Regions from separate parts of the Paenibacillus sp. G2S3 genome, predicted to be linked through region 2. Evidence: predicted binding sites of a transcription regulator. Region 2 holds the regulator's gene; each other region holds the start of a gene.
What was found. The regulator NrdR, encoded in region 2, represses ribonucleotide reductase genes. The targets are predictions, from matches to a motif close to AACACNATATATNGTGTT.
Positions count from the first base shown of each region.

Region 1: a site for NrdR is predicted at 3,477-3,494, ahead of nrdI (class Ib ribonucleoside-diphosphate reductase assembly flavoprotein NrdI). Genes of this name have one in related genera too.
Region 3: a site for NrdR is predicted at 3,483-3,500, ahead of QNH28_RS10475 (adenosylcobalamin-dependent ribonucleoside-diphosphate reductase). Genes of this name have one in related genera too.

Region 1 is NZ_CP126095.1:1,559,348-1,565,739, forward strand. It holds gene nrdF (class 1b ribonucleoside-diphosphate reductase subunit beta) at 1-935, opposite strand, end outside; gene nrdE (class 1b ribonucleoside-diphosphate reductase subunit alpha) at 975-3,059, opposite strand; gene nrdI (class Ib ribonucleoside-diphosphate reductase assembly flavoprotein NrdI) at 3,046-3,405, opposite strand; gene sigK (RNA polymerase sporulation sigma factor SigK) at 4,062-4,763, shown strand; gene QNH28_RS06990 (histidine kinase N-terminal 7TM domain-containing diguanylate cyclase) at 5,131-6,392, opposite strand, start outside.
Region 2 is NZ_CP126095.1:2,114,342-2,120,733, forward strand. It holds gene mutM (DNA-formamidopyrimidine glycosylase) at 1-776, shown strand, start outside; gene QNH28_RS09125 (MntP/YtaF family protein) at 904-1,650, shown strand; gene coaE (dephospho-CoA kinase) at 1,660-2,256, shown strand; gene QNH28_RS09135 (lytic transglycosylase domain-containing protein) at 2,253-2,816, shown strand; gene QNH28_RS09140 (alpha/beta-type small acid-soluble spore protein) at 2,896-3,114, opposite strand; gene nrdR (transcriptional regulator NrdR) at 3,282-3,758, shown strand; tRNA gene QNH28_RS09150 (tRNA-Ala) at 3,918-3,993, shown strand; tRNA gene QNH28_RS09155 (tRNA-Lys) at 4,004-4,076, shown strand; gene QNH28_RS09160 (sensor histidine kinase) at 4,375-6,156, shown strand; gene QNH28_RS09165 (response regulator transcription factor) at 6,193-6,392, shown strand, end outside.
Region 3 is NZ_CP126095.1:2,430,378-2,436,769, reverse strand. It holds partial or broken gene QNH28_RS10485 (YheC/YheD family protein) at 1-9, shown strand, start outside; gene QNH28_RS10480 (hypothetical protein) at 47-391, shown strand; gene QNH28_RS10475 (adenosylcobalamin-dependent ribonucleoside-diphosphate reductase) at 657-3,317, opposite strand; gene QNH28_RS10470 (DEAD/DEAH box helicase) at 3,715-5,460, shown strand; gene QNH28_RS10465 (YqhG family protein) at 5,457-6,392, shown strand, end outside.

The DNA.
Region 1 (6,392 bases), 550 kb from region 2:
AAAGGCTCCACGTTAAGCGCCCGGACGTATCCGTTACCTTTTTTCGAGAAGAAATCATGCTGCTTGGTGTGGGTACTGATGCCATTCTGAACAATCGGATTGATCTCTTCCTCGTCGAAGAGCGGATCATGACCCAGATTCATCATGGCTTTGTTAGCATTGTATCTAAGGAAGGTCTTGACCTCGTCAACCAGTCCGATGGGAGCATAGATCTGCTCGGTATAACGTTCTTCATTCTCATGCAGCAGTCTGAGGAGGTCTACTAACTTCTGGTGAAGCTCGCGTTGTTCGTCTTCTGGGAGCACGTCAAAGATCTCCTGCGCCAGTACACCGACATAGACGCCATGGATGCTCTCATCACGCAGAATAAGGTCGATGATCTCACCGCTGCATGTCATTTTGCCTTGGCCAGCTAGATAAAGCGGGTAGAAGAAGCCACTGTAGAACAAGTAGCTTTCGAGCAGCACTGAGGCTGCCATGGCAAGGTACAGATCTTTGGGTGAATCTATTTTTTTGTAATATTGTGATATGGTCTCTGCCTTGAACTGCAGATAAGGGTTCTCTTCAACCCAGCGGAACACACTGTCAATCTCCTCCGTGGAGGACAAAGTGGTGAAAATGCTACTGTACGATTTGGCGTGGATCTGTTCCATCATGCCCATAAAGCCAAGTACAGCCTTGCGCTGAAGACCTTCGACATGCTCCATAATCTGCGGCATACCTACTCCGCCTTGAATCGTATCCAGCAGCGTGAGTCCGCCGAGTACCTTCATATAGGAGTCCTTTTCTTGCTCACTGAGCGTGAGCCAGGACATTTTATCATCGGATAATGGGATTTCATCGTCCGTCCAGAATTGCATAATGTTCTGATTCCAGAACATCAATGAGAAATCGTCGTCAGGACGGTTCCAGTTAACGGCTTGGATAGCGGTCATAATATGGCAATCTCCTTTTCTGCGGCTATAGCCTTCCAGTTAGATCGAGCAGGTGAGGCATTCCTCAACGGACAGCTTTTTGGTCCGGGTGTAATACAGCGACTTCAGGCCTTTATGCGCCGCGTACAGATAGGAGCGGGCCAGTTCTCTGGTTGAGACATCGCTGTTCACATGCAGAACGGTCGAGATGCCCTGATCGATATGGGGCTGAATTTCCGCGATCAAATCTATCACCTTGAACTGATCCATTTGGTAAGCCGATTTATAGAAAAATACATTGTCCGGACGCAGGTACGGCATCGGATAGTAAGTCGTTGAATTGGCATAAGTCCGTGTTTCAATCTGCTCTACAATAGGCATAACGCTTGAAGTAGCATTTTGAATATAGGAAATGCTGGCTGTTGGCGCAATTGCCAAACGGTAAGCATGGTAGAGGCCATTTGCTTTTACTGCATCCCGCAGTTGTTCCCAGTCTGCTGGGGATGGGATGAAAATATCTCCGAACAGCTCTTGTACCCTTGGCGTTACAGGGCGGTAATCCGTAGTCAGGTAACGCTCAAAATAAGCTCCTGTAGCATAATCAGAAGCCTCAAATCCATGGAAAGACCGGCCGGTTGCAGCAGCGATCTCCATGCTTTTCTCCAGTGAATGGTAGTTCATGGTCATGAAGAAGGTCCGGGCAAAATCGCGAGCCTGTTCGCTCTCATAAGCGATCTTGTTCTTGGCCAGATAGCCGTGCAGATTCATGACGCCGAGACCGACGGAGTGCATCTCTTTGTTAGCTTTGGCTACGCCTGGGGCATTAGAGATGCTGGTCATATCGCTGACTGCAGTCAAGGCGATCATGCCTTCATGTACCGATTCACGGATTTTGCCATGCTCCATCACGTTGACAATGTTCAAGGAAGCCAGATTGCAGCTTACATCACGGCGGATGGTATCTTCCTGTCCGTAGTCAGCAATTTCTGAGGTTTCCTGCAGCTGGAAGATTTCCGTGCAGAGGTTGGACATTTTGATCTGTCCAACGTTTTTCAGGGCATGGGCCGCATTAGCGTTGCTCTTGTTCATAATATATGGATAGCCAGATTCCAACTGGATCATGGCAATTTTGGTTAGCATATCCCGCGCGCTCATGGCCTTTTTCTTTTTGACACGTGGATCAGCTAGCAGCTTATCGTACATATCATCCAAATCCATGTCATCAAGATGCGTGCCGTAGGCCTTGTACACACTGTAAGGGGCAAATACATAGAGTGGTTCATTGTCCTTCGCCAGCTTATAGAAGCGATTCGGAATGATCAGGCCGATGGAAAGGGTTTTGAGTCTTGTTTTTTCATCGGCGTTGATCTTCTTACTGTCGAGAAATTCAAGAACATCCCAGCCAAAAATATTGTAGTAGGCGGCTCCAGAACCTTTACGTTGACCCATCTGGTCAGCATAGGAGAAGCCGTCCTCCATCAGCTTGAGCACAGGTATAATGCCCTTAGCCGCATCCTCGACACCCTTGATTGTCTCTCCGCGGGAACGGAGCTTGGACAGGTTGACAGCCACGCCGCCGCCAATCTTCGATAGCTGCATGCAGGTATTGAGCACATAGTTGATCGAATTAAGCGAGTCGTCCATTTCGATAAGGAAGCAGGAGACAAGCTCACCGCGACGGCTCTTGCCGGCATTTAAGAAGGTAGGAGTCGCTGGCTGCAGGCGCTGCTCCATCATCGAACGGGCAAGCATGCCCGCAGTAGCGGCGTTCCCGCGTCCAAGATGAAGGGCAACTGCCGCCACACGGTCCGGGTAATGCTCTAGGTACTGCTTGCGGTCATTGGTTTTTACAGCGTAATCCGTGTAGAACTTCGAAGCTGCCATATAGGATGGAAAACTGAAGTTATAAGAATGGGTAATTTGGTAGACTTCTTCAATCTCTGCCAAGCTGTACTGCTCATAAAAATTTTCGTAGAAATCCTGTTCAATCATATAATCAACCTTGGCTTTTGTATTCGCAAAAACCAAGCTTCGCCGTTCTACATCCCGCATAAATTCGGCTACTGCCTCAAGGTCTTTATCCAATTGAAAAAAACCACTTTCGTCTCTCTTCATCAACATGTTGTTTAATTCAATATGCCGCAACTCGGCTCACCTCCTGTTTAATTCGTTCCACATCACCAAATGTGCCCGATAGCTCAAATTTACCGATAACTGGTACATTGTACCGATCTGCAATCAAGTCTGCGCTATGCGCGAACAGCTCGCCCCAGTTCTTGTTGCCGCTGGCGGCGATGCCTTTCAAATTGGAATTATTGTTCTTCAAGAAAGTAGACACCTTCTCTGGAATCTGTCCAAAGCCGGTGGTATATGTAATAAGCACATAGGGCTCATCAATGGTCATATGCTCTTCAATCTGCACAGCTGGCAGCTTAAGCTTACCAATGAAGCGTTTGACGTTTCCCGTTTTCGAATCGTATGCGACTAGCATGGAGTCTCTCCCCCTGTATATATTAATGTAAAGATTGAATAGATAAGCTATAAATCCTGGAAAATCATGTGCATACTATATTTAGTGTGCGTTGTTTATTTTAATTACTATATGTTGAAAAGTCAACATAAAAAGTGCTTCCTAACAAGTTGGAAATTGGTCTAGTAATCGCTCTATTAAAGTGTTAATATCCCGAAAATACGCAGGATATTGCAGTTTTCTAAGGCTGCTGTACTGTATTTCGTGCCGGATCTTGCTGCATCTTTTTTTATCATGACAAACTAGCGTCACTCCGTCGTGCAGAACTGTAATAAGAGTAAGATTACCTGTATTCACTACATGTTCAGGCATGTGGAATTTAAGTTTATTAGAGGGGGAACGAGACCAACAAAGGAGGAGATATATCACGGGCAAGAAATATGTTTCTGATATTAGAGAATCTTTGCAACTTGTTGCATGTGAAAGTACATGGGCTTAATTGGGCAGCAGATGGATGAGATCATTAATGAAGCTAAAGCGGAGAGACTTAGGCATGGGCTGTACAATTTCCCCCGTACATGCACTTCTAGGCATCTACCCACATACAATAAGATGACCATGAACCCGTAAGGCTAACAGATCGGTTTCATTGTACAAGTGCGGGAGGTGTCGCCAAGTTGCCTGGATTCTTAAGTACGATCGCGTTGCTAATCAAAGAACTGACGTTGCTGGTATCCTACGTAAGGAACAACGCATTTCCACAGCCGCTCTCGGAGCAGGAGGAAAGCAAATACTTAGGCATGATGGCTGAAGGGGATGCAAAAGCCCGGAATTTGCTTATCGAGCACAATTTGAGACTTGTCGCCCATATAGTAAAAAAATTCGATAATACTGGGGAAGACATGGAGGATCTGATCTCCATCGGAACTATTGGTCTGATCAAAGCTATTGAAAGCTACCGCCCGAACAAAGGGACAAAGCTAGCCACTTTTGCTGCCCGATGTATCGAAAACGAAATTCTGATGCACTTAAGATCTTTGAAGAAAACACGGAAAGACGTATCTCTGCACGATCCAATTGGGACAGACAAGGAAGGAAATGAAATCACGCTGATCGATATCCTTGGTTCGGAAGCGGATGATGTTATTAAAGAAGTGGATTTGAAGATCGAGAAGAGTAAGATTTATCGTAATCTTGATATTCTGGATGACCGAGAGAAAGAAGTTGTGGTGGGTAGGTTTGGGCTGGATACAGGTGGAGAAGAGAGGACGCAGCGGGAGATTGCCAAGGAGTTGGGGATCTCGCGGAGTTATGTTTCGCGGATAGAGAAGAGGGCGCTCATGAAGTTGTATCATGAGTTTTATAAGGCGAAGCGGTAAGACTGATGACAATTACACAGTAATAATCCATTAATAATAAAACTTGAAAAGCGACTTGTCTAAGGATGAGTCGTTTTTTGTGTAGATAGGGTTCACCCTACTTATGATACGGTTCACCGTAACATCTATAGAGCGAAATACAGGTAATTCTCATACCTATACCGTTTACAATTCCTCTTTCTGTAAATTGCCTAATAGCATCACTAGCATATGATCCTTCAATATCAGAATAACTGACTGTTATATCCTGTTGAAACAGTCACTCATAAGTATATTTCTTCTTGATTGATAGGCATTTTGCTCTCAATCCACCAAGTTACTAAACTAAGCACGGCTCCGATGTACGCCTCTATTTTAATTTGCTGTACTATTCCACATATTCGTACTTTTCATTAAAAACCCGCACTTGATTTCGACCAGCTCTTTTGGCAGCATAAAGTGCTTCATCAGCTTTATGAAGAAGTTGATGGATTGTTTCCTCCACAGCTCCTGTCGTTACGGATACCCCAAAACTAGAGGTAATCGTTACCAATTTTTCATTTTCAACTAGAGGCTTCTGTTCAATGCAAAATCTAAGGTAATTAGCGAAGTTTTCCCCTTCCGCTAGTGTATAACCAGGTAAAGCGAGTACAAATTCTTCACCACCATATCTAGCAAATAGTATATGTTCTCCCATCTCAGCCTTACATATTTGAGCCACATGTACTAGCATTTGATCTCCGGTTTGATGCCCATAAGTGTCGTTCACTTTTTTGAAAAAATCAATATCAAATAGAATAATCACAAAGGATGATAATTCACCCTTTGCTTTCATTAAGCTTTGCTCACTTTTCTGGAAAAAGGCACGACGATTGTATATTTGTGTAAGATCATCATAATAGGCTTGATGCTCTAACTTTTGTTGTAATGTATGTAGCTCTGTTATATCCGTAAATATAATTAGTAAGCCAGAGTTATTATTAGATTGTTGAAGCATAGAAATACGTAGCTGATATATATAATTACCTTGATGAATCGTAACATTCAATTTATCTGAGATCGTATCTAATTGAACAGGGAATGATTGATCCGTTAGCATATACCAAACTTGATCAAATGGCTGCCCTAACGTTGATCGATCCAATTCACTAAACATACTTTTACAAGCTTGATTATATTCGATTAATTGATAGGTATCATTAAGTACAATGACACCATCGTTCATACTATTAAAGATCGTTTCCTTCGCAATTGGCATTATTGATAACATTCGAGAGGAGGTAATAGACCAAAGGTACAAAACAGAAGAAAACCAAATAACCATGGGTACAGGATCGATACCATCGGGTGTCACTCCTATGAATAATAAAAATGCAGTCATTATTGGAAGCAATTGACCGCAGATGAGGGCAAATAATTGAGATCGATATACACTAACGGTTTCCTTCCAGCGTGAAAGCAGCAATAAGAGCGCAGCTAACATACAACAGAAAATGTAAATATTATGTACGGCAAACCATGCCCCATACTCAATCTCACTATATGGAGCCCCAAGCACCGAATGGATATCATATATTCTATAGTAAAAATGATGGGATTCATTAGTTACATTGATGAGAAAAGTAATACAAGGCATTGTAAGTAGCGCGA
Region 2 (6,392 bases):
AGCAGATAGAGAGTGTAACCGTCCGGTTGGCTCGGATTATTCAGCGACCGGATGATATTCAGGCTTTTGCCAACCTGCTCGCAGGTCATAGCATTGTTAATGTTGAACGAAGAGGGAAATTTTTGCGCATCGTGTTAGACGGTCTGGTGCTGGTTTCTCATTTACGGATGGAGGGCCGTTACGGACTTTTTTCGAACGATGATCCACTGGACAAGCATACGCATGTGATATTCCATTTTACGGATGGCACTGAGCTGCGCTACACGGATGTTCGTCAGTTTGGTACGATGCATCTTTTTCAGATTGGTGAAGACCTTCAGCTTCCTCCTCTTAATAAGCTAGGACAGGAGCCGCTGGAGCCAGCATTTACTCCGGAAAGGTTTAAGCAGATTGTATCAGGCAAAAGCACCAAAATTAAATCGCTGCTGCTGAATCAGGAATATATCGTCGGCATCGGTAATATTTATGTAGATGAGTCGTTGCATCGTGCAGGGATTCATCCTGAAGTCAGCGCTAAAGATCTCTCTGATGATCAACTTGATCAGCTGCATCACGCTATTGTCAGTACGCTGACGGAAGCGGTAAACGCTGGTGGTTCATCTGTAAAATCTTATGTGAATGGTCAAGGTGAGAGCGGCACTTATCAGCAACAGCTGTTGATTTACGGTCGTAAAGATCAGCCATGTAATCACTGTGGAACGATGATCGAGAAAACCGTTGTAGGTGGCCGCGGCACGCATTATTGTCCAAGCTGTCAGCGTAAGGCAGAAAACTGAAGAAGTAATTAGGTTGGCACCCACTACTTGTCCCGCCCATATACTGTGTGAAGAATGCTTAATAGAGAACGGAAGCTGAATGAAGTGTATTCTTCAGTTTTCCGGTTCTTCACAGGAGGGATTGCGGGTGCTCAGCCCATTTTTTTCACTAATATTACTAGCTTTTGCTTTGAGTTTGGATGGTTTTGGCGTTGGTATTACATATGGACTGCGTAAAATGAAAATACCATTGCTTTCCGTTCTGATTATCTCCCTTTGTTCGGGGGTAGTTATCTGTGTATCTATGCAGGTGGGTGTTCTGCTTGCCAAGGTAGTATCTCCACATGCAGCTTCTGAGGTTGGCGCTGTTATACTTGTGCTAATGGGGTGCTGGTCGCTGGTGCAGATGCTAATGCAGAAAGAGAAGGAACAGACGGGTGAAAGTAAAGCTGATAATGAAGAAAATGTGCTCTCTACAGAGGCTCGGGCAGAGGTAGCTGTTGATACTGAAGATGTTGCAGAACAGGCTGCCTTGGCTCCTGAACAGGCAAAATCGGCTGTCTTCTCTCTTGAGCTACGACGGTTAGGGATTGTTGTACAGATCTTACGTACTCCATCGTCTGCAGATATGGATGATTCAGGGAGCATTTCTTCTATGGAAGCAATGTTGCTCGGGATTGCCCTTTCGCTAGATGCCTTTGGAGCCGGACTAGGCGCAGCACTACTCGGGTTCAATCCGATATGGACATCACTTACAATTGCTCTGTTTAGTGGTACATTTCTATTGCTGGGCATGAAGACTGGATTAAGATTCGCCGGGAACTACTGGATGAAGCATGCTGCTGCACTACCCGCGTTATTATTAATTACAATGGGAATACTGAAGCTATTATGAGGTGAGTACATGATTATTGGCTTAACCGGAGGTATTGCATCCGGAAAAAGCACGGTGTCTGCACTGCTTGTGAGCAAGGGAGCGAGGCTGGTTGATGCGGATGTGATCGCCAGAGAGGTTATGCTCCCCGGTCATGAGGTGCTGGCTGCCGCTGTGAAACAATTCGGAAGCGAGATCCTCTCTCCGGACGGCACACTGAATAGGGGCAAGCTGGGGGACATTGTATTCCAAGACCCGGCAGCCCTGCAAGCCCTGAACAATCTGACGCATCCCGCAATCCGGCGGGAAATCAAAGACCGTATGAACAGCATGGAGGAAGAAGATCCGAAGAAGTTAATCATTGTGGATATCCCTCTTCTTTTTGAATCAGGACTCGAGAGTATGTTCCATGAAATATTGGTGGTCTACGTGCCTCGTGAAGTGCAAATCGCTCGATTAATGGAACGTAACGGACTTTCTTTAGAACAAGCAGAAGCACGTTTAAATGCACAGATGGATATTGAAGCGAAACGTAACAAAGCGGACTATATCATTGACAACAGTGGCGAACTTGCGCACACTGAGCAACAGGTTGCTGTTCTTTGGGACAGGCTGGGCTTATTATGAAATGGTTACGTAAAAAAAGAGTCCTTCTTCTGTTATTCGTTGGTTTTACCGCGATATTGTTTCTGAGTACGAACTGGATGTCTTGGTTTTATCCGATCCATTATAAAGATGAGATCCGTAAGCACAGCATTACGTACGATATAGACCCGTTTCTTGTGACCGCAATTATCCGAGTGGAAACGAACTTCAAAACTGGACGAGAATCCAAAAAAGGTGCTATTGGCTTAATGCAGCTTATGCCGGATACCGCTAAATGGGCCCTTGAAAAGGCCAAGCTTCCTGATGTATCTATGGAGGAGCTGAAGCATGAACCATCAGCAAATATTGAACTAGGTACCTGGTATCTTTCAACATTATCCCGTCAGTTCGAAGGTAAACGTACAGCGATTATAGCTGCATATAATGCTGGACCGGGTAAAGTTCAAAAATGGCTGGATGAGGGGATCTGGGACGGAACGGATGCTACGATTAAGGATATTCCGTTTGGTGAAACTCGCCATTATGTACAGCGCGTCAACTATTACTATGATCAGTACACGGATATTTACAACGAATTCTAAAACCGTGTTATGTATAAAAAGAAGTATTAAACGACCTGTGAGTCGTTTAATACTTCTTCAGTAAGCTTATGTGGACAGGTTATTTGTATTGACCTGCCAATTGTTGTTCTGCCAGGGTTACAAGACGTTTAGTGATGTAACCACCGATCGAACCATTTTCATAAGAAGTTTTATTGCCTTGGTAACCATCTGGGGAAAGCGTGATTCCGAGTTCTTGGGCAACTTCATATTTAAGTTGTTCCAAAGCACCACGGGAATTTGGAGCTACAAGGTTATTGGAGCTGTTGTTTTGGCTCATTGCTGTTCACCTCCTCTGTTGGTAACTGTATTATGTGCCGTACTTGCCATAATCATTACAACAAAAAAACGGTGATTTCTGGAAAAAATGAAAAGGCCCTTTAAAAGCCGGATGTTATAAGCATACCGGGACAAAAAAACATTATGTAATAGGAAGTGATGAAGCTTATGAAATGCCCTTACTGCGATCACACAAATACTAAAGTACTGGACTCGCGACCAGCGAATGAGAATAAGTCAATCCGCCGCAGGCGTGAATGCGAGCGTTGCAGCAAACGGTTTACAACCTTTGAAATGATTGAAGAAACACCGTTAATCGTGATTAAAAAAGACGGCAGCCGCGAGGAATTCAGCCGTGATAAAATACTTCGGGGCTTAATTCGTGCCTGTGAGAAACGTCCAGTCTCTGTAGAACGTCTAGAGAAGATCGTCTCTGAGGTGGAGAAATCCCTACGCGGGATCGCTGTAGCTGAAGTGGAGAGCCAACAGATCGGTGAATTGGTTATGGAGCAGCTCTATCCAGTAGATGAAGTCGCCTACGTTCGCTTTGCGTCTGTATACCGCCAGTTCAAGGACATTAACATGTTTATGAAGGAACTGAAGGGTCTGCTTTCTAAGAGCACTGGGGATCTGGACAGATTGTAGGGTTGTGGCTAGTCTAATGACTAAAAAAAGTGTTGACAGCGAAGGCGATTTTTTATATTATATAGGAGTCGCCTACGGCGCTTGAGTTTGTCAGAACGACTTAAATACACCGAACTGAATTTTAGAATGTGTGATTACATACATCTGAAAATTACGTTTGGGGCCATAGCTCAGCTGGGAGAGCGCATCGCTGGCAGCGATGAGGTCAGGGGTTCGATCCCCCTTGGCTCCACCAAACTTCATATGGACTCTTAGCTCAGTTGGTAGAGCAGTAGACTCTTAATCTATTTGTCCAGGGTTCGAGCCCCTGAGAGTCCATCCTAAAGAAACGGCAGAAATGCCGTTTTTTTGTTGTTTGTGGAGTGGTTTTACTAGAAAATTGACCGTATTCCTTTGCGAGAGGGCGATCTGTTTTTTTTTACGCTGAGGTAAGATCCAGTGCTCTCTCCCGGTGCATCGACGACCTCAAGACCAGGCAATGCTTCATCAAGTCAACAACAGACTCTAGTCGGGACGAGCGACTTAGGTTATTATGAAAGCGCAAACATGTTTTCTGGAACTCTTGAAAGCTACAATTTAGCAACAGAGCATAAAGGTAATCTGAACGGAGGATACGATGGAAAACTGGTTGGGTAAATCGTTAAAGCAGAAGCTGAGCTTGTTGATTATTATTTCGGTATTGGTACCGGTGTTGTCTCTGGGACTGTTCTCCTATTATATTGCTGAAAGCTTAACGGAGGAGAAAGCGAAAAGCTCCGGCATGAACACGCTTCGGCAAATTGGTGCCTATTTGGAAAATATGGTGAGCGATGTCGAGAATCTATCACTATTCCTCATCGGCCACCCTGATGTCCAAAGCTACTTGAAAACACCGGAACACGATTTGTTAAAGCAAACCTCGATCGTTAATTTACTTACAACATTATCGATTTCCAAACCATATATCGCCAATGTCATGATCGAATCGAATGAAGATAATAAGCCGTCGGTTTCATTCAGATCCGTCCTCGAATCAGAATGGACCGATATTCAGAGCGAGTATCCCGGTTATTATGAGGAATATCCCAAGTGGTGGTCTCCGGTGCATCATTTCGTTACGTCGGACGGCAAAGAGGATGTCATTACGATGTCGAGGCCGATTCGCAGCACATCAAAATATTACAAAATCGGCATGCTTAAAATCAGCCTGACACAATCGGTTATCTCTAGCCATTTAAAGCAAGCTGGACTAGAGGGTGAAGGCGTCGCCCTGCTGTTGGACGGACAAAACCGGATATTGGCTGGACCGGAAGGGTACGCGACTAACAAGAGCTTGAACGATTATTTTCCCGGAATAGTTGATTTCAAGAGCAAGTCGGGGTCGTTCGATTACGGAGAAGCGGAGGAGCGGAGTACAGTACTGTACTACCAGATGCCGAATGTTAACTGGAGGCTTGTAGGCATCATTCCGGCAAAAGCTTACAGAGCGCAGAACCAGTATTTTTTAACGTTAACTGCAATTGCAGTCAGCATTTCTATGCTCTTTGTTATAGCGTTCGTCCTTGTACTTATTCAAAAGGTGACTAAACCGTTGTCTGCATTAACGAAGTTTCTTAGGAATTCCAGCCCGGACGAGCCGCTGCCGACACTGCCCGTCACATCGATCGATGAGGTTGGACAACTGATTATTAGCTATAATCGGATGAGCTCGCGAATTATTAATTTAACCGATGAGGTGAAGCTGAGCGAAGCGTTGAAGAAGGAAGCGGATATGTCGGCACTTCAAGCGCAGATCAATCCGCATTTTCTATACAATACGTTATCGTCGGTCCACTGGATGGCGCTAATGAAGGGAGACGAAAAAATCGCGGATATGGTCGGCTCTTTAAGTGATTTTCTTCGTTTCAGCTTAAATAAAGGACAGGAATATTGTGCAATCAGCCAAGAAATTTTGCATGTAGATCATTATGTGAAGATCCAGTCCATTCGATATCCAGATAAATTTGATTACGAGGCGAATATTCCGGCGGAGCTGCTCGATATGAGAATGCTGAAGCTGCTGCTCCAGCCGCTAATTGAAAATGCGATGATTCATGGCATTTTGAAAAGAGAGGGGAAAGGAAGCATTATCGTTAAAGCGGTGTCAGCGGGAGAGCGTATTACGTTTATTGTTCAGGATGACGGTGTCGGCATGAGCAGTGAAAGATTGGAGCTGCTGAGGGAGAAGATAAGCGCAAACTTGGGCATTGATCCGCTGAAGAATAATGACTCGGCAGGTAGCAGCTACGGATTGCGCAACGTGCATAATCGGCTGCAGCTTCATTATGGGCATGAAGCCGGTTTGCGGATCGAAAGCGTAGAAGGAAGCGGCACTAAAGTTAGTTTTACCATTATACCGATCCAATCAGAAATCAAATAGGCTACAACCTTTGTGGGAAGGAAGGAGAATCTGTACATGAAGCTGTTAATTGTAGATGACGAAGTCATTATTAGGACCGGCCTTAGCACGGTTATTAAATGGGAAGAGAATGGCATTGAGCTGCTCGCGCCAGCTGCTTCCGCGGAGGAAGCGCTGATGCGCATTCCGATAGAGTGTCCTGACATCATTCTAACCGATATTCGGATGACGGGAATGACGGGATTGGAATTGTCTCG
Region 3 (6,392 bases), 320 kb from region 2:
CCAAGGTAGGCATGCAAGTACGAGCTGCGGTCAGCGATATTGGTTTATGAATATTGACGTGATCCAGGGCTATCGGGGTGACAGCGTGGATCATGACCAAGGGAATGGCGTATGGGATGATATTCATTTTATCGACATTCGTACAGAAAAAATCTTTAATAATGGTACCTCCGGCCAATTTAGGACGGCTCCGATCCTCATCTGTACGGCTAAATATGGCAGTGACGAGGTTGGCTCGGTCAGCAATATAGAAATGTTCGATAGATGGATAGAAAATGGGGTGCAGGATGTATTGAAGGAGGAAGGAATAGTATCCATAGCCTTTTCACCATTGGCAAAGGGATTGCCATTAGAAGGTCTTTCAAATGCAATTCTCCAAATATTATTCTAGATGTATTAATTCTTGCAACTAAGGGCAGGTTATCCGCTTTGTACTTTATATTCAATGACAAACCAACAACAACTCATGTTTCTGTTTGGCTTATTATAAAAAGCCGATAAACCTTAACAGAAAGGCTTACCGACTTAAAAACTTAGTTCTAATGCATAAATATGCACACACTTGAATATCAATGATTTTTCTCGTTTAAAACGAATTTTTCTCATTTAAAATGAAAAATCACACTAAGTTATTCAAATTATTCTATGTCAAATACTTACCCACACCGACTATACCCGCAATTGCCACAAGTCTTACAACCCTCAATATTAATCAGCGAAGCGCCGCCGCAAGATGGGCAAAGATCACGTGAAGCGCTAGTGTGGTTATGCGCGCCATGTCCACCATGGCCATCATCGGTAGATGTTGCCGCAGGAACACTCGCTTTCAACTCCGCATTTAAAGCTTCATTGAAATCCTCTAGCTCCAAAGTTGCTGCGATAGGTGCAGGCACATGATCATCCTGAGCGTTGCTCAGCACGTGAGCTTCCAATGCTTTAGCTACAGCATCAGCAATGGATTCAACTCGATTCGCACCGAAGCCGATAGCGCCTGATCCGCCGATACCTTTTAAATGTTTGATCAACAATTCTACCTTCTCACCATGATCTCCATAACGGAGGAACAAGGAGCAGACACGACCGAGTGCTTCTGCCATCGCAAAGACGTCAGAACCTGCTTTACCTACATTCAGGAAGATTTCTGCCGGTGTGCCATCTAGATCATTGATCGTAATATATGCCATGCCAAAAGGTGTGTTGATTTTATAGGTTGCGCCGCGTAGAACCTGCGGACGTTTCTTGTATTGTTTATCCAGCTCTTTAGTAGGAGCTTGAGGTGCTGGGCTTGCGGCTACAACACTTGCACTTGCTTCAGGAGCAACTGCAGCTTCAACTGCTGGAGCTACCTCTTTAGCTGCATCTTCCTTCTTCGAGGTTTGCAGAACCTGCACATCACGGCTACCATCACGGTAGATCGTAACCCCTTTACAGCCCAGATCGAAGGCCATTTCATATAGCTCAGCCGTCTCTTCTACAGTGAAGTCAGACGGGCAGTTGGCTGTCTTGGAAATCGAGCTATCTACCCAGCGTTGAATCGCTGCTTGCGCACGAATATGATCCTTAGCCGACAAATCCATCGAGGTCACGAAGTAATCTGGCAGGTCTTCTCCTGGATGAGCTTCAAGCCATTCTTGAGCGATTGGAACGAACTGCTCATCGTAGCCAAGGCGACTTTGACGGAAATATTTGAAGGCGAAATAAGGCTCAATACCTGTCGAAGTGCCTACCATTGTACCTGTGCTACCTGTAGGCGCTTGAGTAATTACTGTAACGTTACGCATGCCATGTTTGCGAATCGCTTCGCCAACCTCTGGATACGTTTCGAGCATATTTTTTATAAAGCCGCTCATTAAGTATTTCTCGGTATCAAAAGCGAGGAAAGATCCCTTCTCACCAGCAATCTCTGCGGATGCAAGATACGCTTCACGAGCCATAAAGCCGTACAGCTTGTCCAGAAACGCCAAAGATTCCGGGCTACCGTAACGGATGTTCAATTTGATCATCAGCTCAGCAAGACCCATCGTTCCGAGACCCACACGGCGTTCGTTTTTCTGATTTGCTTCATTTTCCGGGAAATGATAAGGCGTCTTATCAATGACATTGTCCAAGAAACGTACGGAATAACGCGTCGTAGTCGCGAGATCTTCCCAGTCTACATCATGATTCTTCTCATCGTAGAATTTAGACAGGTTCACAGCGGACAAATTGCAGACTCCCCAGCCTGGCAGTCCTTGCTCCCCACATGGGTTCGTACAAATGATCGGATTAAAATACCAGCTGTTGGACATCTGATTGTAGTATTCCATGAACACAACGCCTGGCTCCGCGGATTTCCAAGCGGATTCAATAATGGTGCGCCACACATCACGCGCTTTAACGGTACGATAATGAATAACGTTTTTTCCCGCAGCCTTCCACTTGTCTAGATCGCCATCCCACACATCGTTGTACTCTGGATCTGTAGTATCCGGAAATACGAGATCCCAATCTAGATTTTCTTTTACAGCCTTCATAAAGCTATTGCTCACACATACCGAAAGGTTCGCATTCGTCACTTGACCCATCGTTTGCTTTACGGTAATGAAGTCCTCCACATCTGGATGCCAGTCATTAATCATGAGCATGAGTGCACCACGGCGGCTACCGCCTTGTTCAATTAATCCAGTGGTATAGCTAAACAGACCGCCCCAAGATACAGAACCACTGGAAGAACCATTAACACCTCTCACAATTGCACGGCGTGGACGTAGTGAGGATAGGTTAATGCCTACACCGCCACCACGAGCCATGATTTCTGTCATTTCAGCCAACGTCTGCATAATGCCGCCACGGCTATCTTTTGGAGAAGGAATTACATAACAGTTGAACAGGGTTAGTTCTTCACTAGCGCCTGCACCAGCAGCAATTCGTCCACCCGGTACGAGCTTCCAATCATCCAGGATCGAACGGAATTTACCCGCCCATTCTTCTCGAAGCTCAGGCGTCTTCTCCACAGAAGCCATAGCTGTAGACAGACGATCCCACATTTCCTCTGGTGTTTTTTCTATATTAAGCGTCAGCTTTTCAACATCTGATTTCACAAGTTCGCCGCTGCGTGTCTTTACGGTTACGATTCTGCCTTTACGCTCTACGATCTCTCCGACTTCCTTCGTGGGAAACTTCGGATCATCCTTTGTTAGAACGAGTACAACATCGCCCACTTTAGCATTATTGCTGTCGGCATCCTTCCAAGCATAACGATCCAAAAATATTTTTTCACTTAGCCCTTCAAGGCGTTGCTTCCGTTCCACTTTACCCAATAGAAAAACCTCCCGCATTGTAGTAAATATCAGTTCCATTTCAAGGTGTGGGCGTACATTTTGTGACCCACAACAAAAACTTCCTTACACTTATCTTCCGTCTTACGGGTGTATGTAGGAAGTTCATCTTGTCAATAACAAATAGCAGCTACGCACTTTAAAAAATCACATTTTCATGCTTTTGTCACAATATATTGTGTGCGTAAGCTTTTAAACTATACCACATATTGTATCGAAGGTCTTTTTCGAAAATAGAGTTAAGCAGCCGAAATATCGCAAACCTTGCCGCGTTTTCTCGCTTTTACTCTCTTTTTTAAAGGCTATCAAGAAAAATAGAAGGTTATGAATTCTCTTGTTTAAGAGCATACTACTCCTACGAATGATGATATGAAATAGCACCTGAGGAGGCTGTACCTTGACGCAATTATTCCGTAATTCTCTACCTCACAAAGGTGGAAAGTCAGCGCCTATACTGCCTGTTCCTCTTTCTTTTGACCGGAATTGGCTGCAGGATCTAGAACTCAAACTAGATAAAGGTGGTCCGTGGGGAGACTACCGTCTGTCCAAGCTTGCTGTGCAAGGTGAACAAACGGGTCTAGTAACCAGCTTCGATGAGCTGCAATGCATGAAGCATTTATCCGGATTATCCCCGCTTCCTCATCAGCTCGATACCGCGCATAAGGTTTTATTTGAGATGTCGGGCCGTGCGATTCTTGCAGACGAGGTTGGACTTGGGAAGACGATTGAAGCAGGACTTGTACTCAAGGAATATCTTGTTCGCGGTCTCGTCTCTAAAGTGCTTATACTGGTACCCGCTTCCCTCGTATTGCAGTGGGTCCGCGAGCTGAATGCCAAGTTTGGCATATCTGCTGTTGCACAGAAAAAAGCATATTCCTGGGGAAATGCGATTGTCGTCGCATCTATGGACACCGCGAAACGCGATCCACATAAAGAAATGCTGCTGGAAAATGAATATGACATGTTGATTATTGATGAAGCCCATAAGCTAAAAAATAAAAAATCGACCAATTATTTATTTGTACAGCAATTACGAAAAAAATATTGCCTGCTCCTAACCGCCACTCCCGTTCAGAATGATCTGGGCGAGCTATTTAATTTGATCACTTTACTGAAGCCAGGGCAACTAGGAAATCAGGGCGATTTTGCTTCGAATTTCGTCGTTGATAAACGTCAGCCTAAGAATGAAGGTCAGCTAAGGGACGAGCTATCGAAGGTGATGATCCGCAATCGGCGTGGCGAAGGTCCCGTTAACTTTACGAAACGAAAAGTCCGTAATATTCCGCTAGTTCTTTCACAGGAAGAGAGAGTATTATATGACGCTGTCACTTCTTTTGTTAAAGATCAGTATCAGGAATCGGGGGGCAATCTCAGCAGCATGCTTTCCTTGGTAACGCTTCAGCGTGAGGTATGCAGCAGTCGGGATGCCGTCTTTATCACTTTAGTTAATCTGATCAAGAAGCTGCCCGCAGATTCTCCGAAACGCGATCGGATGATGGAGCTACTGCACACACTTCGTACGGTTAAGACCAATACCAAAGCCGAAACAACACTATCTCTCATTCAAGAAATGAATGAAAAGGTCATCGTTTTTACGGAGTATCGCGCGACTCAAGAATATTTGCTTCAGTATTTCCGCGAACATGGGCTAATGTGTGTTTCTTATTCCGGCGGGATGAATCGTGGTAAAAAGGACTGGATGATGGATCTCTTCCGCGGTCGCGCTCAAGTCATGATCGCAACCGAGGCAGGTGGTGAGGGCATTAATCTGCAGTTCTGTCACCATATGATCAACTTCGATCTGCCTTGGAATCCCATGAGAGTAGAACAGCGGATCGGGCGAGTTCACCGGTTAGGTCAGGAAAATGATGTGGTTATCTATAATTTATCCACGCAGGGCACGATTGAAGAACATATTCTGCATCTGCTACACGAGAAAATCAATATGTTCGAAATGGTCATTGGCGGGCTGGATGTGATTCTGGAGCGTTTTGAGAAGAAAGAATCGCTGGAGAAAAGTTTATACAAAATCATGCTCGAATCCCGCTCCGATGAAGAGCTGCGACATGAGCTAGATCATATCGGTGAATCCCTAAGTGAGTTGACTCAGGGTATTAAAAAAGAAAGTGAGACTGCGACATGACCCTCAACTCACAGGAAGTACGTAAACATGTAATGGACTATCTGGAGGCGACAGAATGCTCCATTATTGAAGTATCGCCCATTCACGTAACTGTAAAGCTATCACCAAGAGCGGACAGAATGCTTACAGATCGACCTTATTATTGGGGATTCGTGGAACGTACTGGTGTTGATCCGGAGACACTCTCTTTCACCTTTGTTTTTGATCCGGAAAAATACGACAGCCAGGCAGCTATAGAAGCTCCGCCAACAGTAAATCGCAGCATCGGAGCATTGAACCCGCCAATTACCGGAAATTCAGCGATGGGTGCTACAACTGATGCCGAGGCTAGCGCGGATCTATTGAACCCAGCATCACCTGAATCAAATGTCGTTCATGTCCCTTCCTCAAATCCTGAAGACAGTATCCTTGCCCGTTACTTCGGGATTGTACCAGCTCTGCCTCGAATTGGGCCCGGTATGATACGACGTGAAGATATCATCTATGGAAGCAAGCGCCTGCAGCAAATTTGGAGTGCAGCCCAAGATGAAGGGAAATGCCTTTACTTATTTGAGGATCCTGGAAGCAGGCAGCGTAACACACTCTTCTCAGCAGCCTATGAACCGTGGCTCGGTGTCTGCTATAAAGTGGAGATGAGCTGCGATTTGAAACGGGAAGAACTGCATTATCTCGGAATCTCTCTGACAAAAGGGACCATCATAGATGACTTTAACGCTAAGATAGCCTCGCGGGAGATGACCCCCCGTTTACCGGAAAACGTCCATATTCAGCCTTATGAATTAACAGTGAAAGCCGCTACAGATTTATTAGAGGCTCATCTTACCTCTCATTTAGCCGAACTTGATTACACTTGGGCAGAACAGGCACGTGAGCGTCTTAGAATCGAGCTGGCTATCATTGATATTTATTACGGAGAGCTGCTGAAAGAGCCG